One region of the Candidatus Pelagibacter sp. PS_31 genome, then DNA from elsewhere that is predicted to be linked to it. Evidence: riboswitches for the same ligand, from Rfam matches in the RefSeq annotation. Region 1 holds a riboswitch; the other holds the start of a gene.
What was found. Region 1 has a riboswitch for S-adenosylmethionine ahead of AC5SLN_RS02915 (O-acetylhomoserine aminocarboxypropyltransferase/cysteine synthase family protein). Riboswitches for the same ligand answer to the same signal wherever they lie in the genome.

Region 2: linked by a shared signal. The riboswitch ahead of AC5SLN_RS02170 (OsmC family protein) and the one ahead of AC5SLN_RS02915 (O-acetylhomoserine aminocarboxypropyltransferase/cysteine synthase family protein) in region 1 are both predicted to bind S-adenosylmethionine.

The regions. Positions count from the first base shown of each region.
Region 1 covers NZ_CM182069.1:527,296-530,502, reverse strand. Annotated here, with positions in the region: gene argC (N-acetyl-gamma-glutamyl-phosphate reductase) at 1-215, opposite strand, end outside; gene rpsI (30S ribosomal protein S9) at 250-699, opposite strand; gene rplM (50S ribosomal protein L13) at 701-1,162, opposite strand; SAM riboswitch class V at 1,302-1,370, shown strand; gene AC5SLN_RS02915 (O-acetylhomoserine aminocarboxypropyltransferase/cysteine synthase family protein) at 1,375-2,703, shown strand; gene AC5SLN_RS02910 (COX15/CtaA family protein) at 2,696-3,207, opposite strand, start outside.
Region 2 covers NZ_CM182069.1:405,093-408,299, forward strand. Annotated here, with positions in the region: SAM riboswitch class V at 224-288, shown strand; gene AC5SLN_RS02165 (homocysteine S-methyltransferase family protein) at 358-1,419, shown strand; SAM riboswitch class V at 1,423-1,487, shown strand; gene AC5SLN_RS02170 (OsmC family protein) at 1,492-2,043, shown strand; gene AC5SLN_RS02175 (NAD(P)/FAD-dependent oxidoreductase) at 2,161-3,207, shown strand, end outside.

The DNA.
Region 1 (3,207 bases):
AGGTCTATGTTTTTTAAAAGTTCTTTATTGTATCTAATAATTTTAGGTAATTTTTTTGAACTTAATGATTTTTCATAACTAGAGATATTTTTTCCAACAGAGGTATTACCACAAAGATATTTAATGTTAACATTGCTGTGTTTAACTAATAATTTAATTAATTGAACACCAATATAACCAGTTGATCCAGCAACTAAAACATTAAGCTTAGGCATTTTTTTATTATAACAGTTTAGAGTTAAAAAAGAATTATCTTTTCGAGAATTGGAAGCTTCTTCTTGCTTTTCTACGACCAGGTTTTTTTCTTTCAACCGATCTAGAGTCTCTAGTATTAAGCTTTTCTGTCTTAAGTACTGCTCTATTCTCTGAATCAAATAAGATTAATGCTTTAGCAATACCATGAACCATTGCACCAGCTTGACCAGTATGTCCACCACCTGCTACACTACATCTTACATCATAATCAGTGGCTTGGTTTATAATCTCAAATGGTCTTGTGATTTGCATTTTGTGACTTCCGCTAGTGAAATACTCATCCATAGTTCTGCCATTAACGTAAATTTTGCCAGTACCTTTTTTCACCCAAATTTTTGCAATAGATTTTTTTCTTCTACCAGTTGCGTATTTACTATCTTTAAAATCTAATTTAATTTTAGGTTTTTTTGTAGATACTTTATTTGGTGTAGCTGCTGTTTCCATATTAATTTCTTATTAGATTTTTACTGTTTAATTTACCTAGGTCTAAAAGTTTTGGGTTTTGTGATGCATGAGGGTGTTCTTCACCAGCATAAATTTTTACTTTAGTTAATTGTTTTCTTCCTAGAACTCCACCAGGTAACATTCTTTTAATAGCTAATTTTAATGTCTCGCCAGGTTTATTTTTTTCTAATAATTTTTCAGGAGTAATTTCTTTAATTCCACCTGGGTGACCAGTATGTCTATAATATTTTTTATCTTTAAATTTTTTTCCTGTGAACTTTGCTTGTTCAACATTTTTAACAACAACAAAATCACCATCATCCATATGAGGTGTAAAAGTTGTTTTATTTTTTCCTCTAACAATCATAGCGATAATAGAAGCTAATCTGCCAACTACAGCATTTTTAGCATCAATCTCAAACCAGTTACTGTTTAAATCACCACTTTTTAGAAATTTTGTCATTGTGCGAGGATTAATACTATTATTAGATATAATGTCAATTTTATATTTCCCTTGCAATATCTTGCTTAAATGATATTTCTATATAGCCGATTTGTTCCTATTGCAGGCTAGTTATTGCTAAAAAGGATTTTTTACCCACATTATCGGTAGGCGCATTTGAACTGTATTGTACGCCTTGCATAAAGCAAAAGTACTAAAAAAGGAGTATTAAGATGAGTACAAAAAGACAAAACCCTGAGACTATAGCTATACATGGTGGTGATTATAGAAGCGATCCAACAACCAAAGCAGTAGCAGTTCCAATTTATAGAACAACATCGTATCAATTTGATAGTACTGAACATGCTGCGAATTTGTTTGCTCTTAAGGAATTTGGAAATATTTATACAAGAATAATGAATCCAACAAATGATGCTCTTGAAAAAAGAGTTGCTTCATTAGAAGGAGGATTAGCCTGTTTAACAGTAGCATCTGGACAAACCGCATCAACTTTTGCAATTTTAAACGTTGCACAAGCCGGAGATAATATAGTCAGCTCTACGGATTTATATGGAGGTACTATTTCGTTATTCACGCATACATTAAGTAAACTTGGTATTGAGGTTAGATATGCAGACCCTTCTGACCCAAAAAACTTTGAAAAAGCTGTTGATGATAAAACTAGAGCTTTTTATGGTGAGACTTTACCAAATCCTTATTTGAGAGTTTTTCCAATTAAAGAAGTTTCTGATATTGGTAAAAAATACAATATACCATTAATAATGGACAACACAGCTGCCCCTGTAATTTGCAAACCTTTAGAACATGGTGCTGCTGTAGTAGTTTATTCATTAACAAAATATATAGGTGGTCACGGTACAGTTGTAGGTGGAGCTTTAGTTGATGGAGGTAATTTTGATTGGACAGCTGATCCCAAAAGACAACCTTTATTTAACGAACCTGACGCAAGTTACGGTGGAGCTATATGGGGAAAAGTGGTTCCAGAATTAACTGGGGCTAATGTTTCTTTTGCAGTAAGAGCGCGGGTTACATTGCTAAGAGATCTTGGTTCTGCCCTATCACCTGACAATGCATTTGGAATTATTCAAGGGCTTGAAACAGTTGCTCTTAGAATGAAACAACACTGCTCAAATGCATCAAAAGTTGTTGACTATTTAAAGAAAAATAAAGAAGTAACAAGAGTAATCTATCCAACAGAACATGAGGGTAAAATTGCTGATCGTGCTAAAAAATACCTAAATGAAGGAAATGGTGGTTTAGTTGGTATAGAGCTCAAAGGTGGTATTGAAGCAGGTAAGAGATTTATCGAGTCTTTAAAAATGTTTTATCATGTTGCAAATATTGGAGATGCAAGAAGTTTAGCAATTCATCCTGCAACAACAACTCATAGTCAGTTAACAGAAAAAGAATTGTTAGCCTCAGGTGTAACTCCTGGATACGTAAGATTATGTATTGGTATTGAGCATATAGATGACATTATTGAGGATTTAGACCAAGCTTTAAATAAATCTTCTAAAGGGAATTTGAAAGCAGTTAGTTAGAGTTTTTATATAATATCAAAAAATAAGAACTCAAAACTAATATTGAACCTAGCTGGTGTAGTGAAGCGTATGTAATCTCTACACCAGAAATCAAAGTTATAATTCCTAAAAAAATTTGAAACAAGATAGCAACATCAAAAAATAATACATATTTAAAATCATATTGTTTTTTAAAATAGATAAAATTTAAAATAATTATAAAAAATAAAAGCAAATATGCAGTTGATCTATGCAAAAATTGAATAATTGATGGGTTGTTAAATAATTGAGTAGTAATTAAATCACCATAACTAACATCATTTGGAAAAAAACCACCATTCATATCAGGCCATGAATTATAGATGAGACCACCATCTAAACCTGATAAAAAAGCACCCAATACAATCTGCAAAACTATCAATTTAAGTATAAATAATAAAAATAAATTTGGAATTTTATTTTCAAATTTTTTAATTTTATGAATATCTAAAATATACCAAAAAATTAAACATAAAATAAATAAAG
Region 2 (3,207 bases), 120 kb from region 1:
TCTAATTCTAAATTAAAGCAATTCTTAACTAATCTTAGTATTTGGATTGTCATTATTCTCATAATTTTAACTATTATTTATTTTTTCAATTGACAGTTTGAGAGAAAGTTGATTATATTTAGTTGCGCTGATTTAAGTTAAATTGCAGAGCGCGTTATAAATCCTGCTAAAGCGACGCTTCAACCACCGCTTTAGTCAGGTGGTTTTTTTTTATCTTTCATAAAATTAAACCGGGCAGTTGAACCATATTGTGCGCCCTGCATTTGCTTAAGCACTAAAAAGGAGAAAAGAGGCCTATGGATTTAACCCTCTTGTTATTTTGTGACCTTTTTTCTCCACAAAACTCGGAGAAAAAAAATGAGCACAAATAGATTAAAAGAAAGATTAGATAAAGGACCTGTTATATGTGCAGAAGGTTTTTTATTTGAAATAGAAAGACGTGGGTACATGTCATCAGGGGAGTTTGTTCCAATGGTGTCATTAGATCATCCTGAAGTTTTAGAGAACTTACATAGAGAATTTCAACACGCAGGATCTGATGTAGTTGAGGCCTTTACTTATAATGGACACAGAGAAAAAATGCGTGTTATTGGTAAAGAAGAACTTCTTGAACCACTAAATCGTTCAGCATTAAAAATTGCTAAAAAAGTAGCACTAGATACTCCTAAAGGATCAAAACCAAATTTGATGGCAGGTAATATTTCAAATTCAAATATCTGGAAACATAATGATCCACAATCTCAAAAAGAAGTTGAAGGAATGTTTACAGAGATGATTGGTTGGGCCGTTGAAGAAGGTGCTGATATGTTAATTGGTGAAACTTTTTATTATGCTGAAGAAGCTTTTAAAGCTTTAGAAGTTATGAAAAAAACAGGTTTACCAACTGTATTAACCATATCTCCAATGGGTGAAAATAAAATGAGAGATGGAAAATCAGTTGTTGATACTTGTAAAGAGCTAGAGCAATTAGGGGCCGATGTTGTTGGTTTAAATTGTTTTAGAGGACCTGCTACTATGTTTCCTTTTTTAAAAGAAATTAGAAAAGCAGTTAAATGTCATGTTGGAGCTTTACCTATTCCTTATAGAACCAGTGAAGATTACCCAACATTTTTTAATCTACCAGATCGAAGCAATTGTCAGTGTCCATCACCTCATGGAAGAACGTTTCCAACAGCATTGGATCCACACTTTTGTAATAGATATGAAATAGGTAAATTTGCAAAAGATGCTTATGAGCTAGGTATTAATTACCTTGGAGTATGTTGTGGAGCAAACCCAATGTTGATTAGGGAAGTTGCTGAGTCAATTGGTTTAACTGTTCCAGCAAGTAAATATCGAGAGAACATGGAAAATCATTTTATGTATGGAAAAAATAAAAGAATTCCAAAACATATGACTGAATATGGAGACAAAGCGTAAATAAATTAAGAAGGGCATTTAACTAAATTGTGCGCCTGACATATGTCGAAGCACTAAAACAGGAGAAAACAAATGAGTAACAATCTAAAAGAAACAATAAGTAATCTACAGAAGGATTTTACAGCCAACCCCAAAAATGCTTTGGTCCAATATGAAAGCAACTCAATTCTTAAAGAAGGACTTCAATCTGTAGTCACTCTTAGAGAGCATAAATTAGTTGTTGATGAACCCAAAAGTTTTGGTGGTAAAGACGAAGGTCCAAGCCCAGTAGAGTTAATATTAGCAGCGTTAGCAACGTGTCAGGAGATAACCTATAAAGCATTTGCTACAGCAGCGGGTATTAATATTGAGAGTGTTAGTGTTAAATTAAAAGGTGAATTAGATCTTCAGGGTTTTTTAGCTTTAAATAAAAACACTAGACCTGGCTTTCAATCCATCTCTGGTACTGTTGATATTAAATCTTCATCACCAAAAGCTGAAATAGATAAATTGATTGATACGGTAAATACACATTGCCCGGTATTAGATATTTTATCAAAAGGAGTTCCTATTAAATTGTTTCAAAAGGTTTCTTCAAGTTCTAATAATAAAGAGCACATAGAGCAAAGAGTAAGTGCTGCTTAACTAATCTAATTTAAGCCCTATGAAAATAGGGCTTAAGTCTTTTAAGTTCATTTCAAATCCTAAAAAATTAGAAGTTTGACTAGAATTAAGTATTAATTGCGTGCTAGGGTCTTGTTAATGAAAAATATTTATCATTCTGATATTTATCAATTTAACACCCCAGTTAGTAGTTATTGGGAAGATCATTCAAGCGAAAATTTAAATCTAGATAAACTTAATAAAGATGTCAGCTCAGAAATTGTTGTAATAGGTGGAGGGTACACTGGTTTATCCTGTGCAATTAATTTAATAGAAAATCATAATTTAGAGGTCATTTTAGTTGAAGCTGGAAAAATAGGTTGGGGGGCTTCATCTCGTAATGCAGGTTTTTGTTGTCTGCCACCAAGTAAGATGTCTTTTAAAAAGATGCAATCTATTTACGGCAATGATGAAACTAAAAAATTCTTTAAAAACTCTGTTGACGGCTCAAATTATACAAAAGACATTATACAAGAATATAATATTGATTGTGATGTAACGGGGGATAGTAATTACGTAGTCGCCCATCACCCAATTAAGTTTAAAGATATTAAAGAACAAGCCAAAGCTTACAAAGAAGAGTTTGGTATTGAAACTGAAATTTATTCAAAAGAAGACTTTGATAAAATTGGCCATGGGGGCACAGAGCAATTTGGAGCTTTTTCATATAAACCTGGTTTTGCAATCAATCCTCTTAAATTTGTTAATGGCATTGCAAAATACGCTTTATCTAAACAATTAAAAATCTTCGAGCACACTAAAGTGGATAAAATTGATAAAGATAAGGGTGCTTATATTTTAAGGACGAAAGAAGGATCTATTCGTTCAAAAAAAATAGTCGTTGCAACAAACGGGTTCTATCAAGAAGGCTTAATCCCAGAGATGAATTCAAGAATTTTACCAGTAATTTCAAATATTATTGTCACCAGAGTCTTAACGAAGCAAGAAATTGACCAACATAATTTTAAAACATTTTCACCAATAGCTAATACTAAAAATCTTTTATATTATTATCGAAAGTTACCTGACAACCGAATTTTATTTGGCACTAGAGGAGATTTAAGTGGCAGTGATCAATCTAATTTAAATATGTCTAAGAAAATGGAAAAATTTTTAAAAGATATTTTTCCTAAATGGAAAGATATT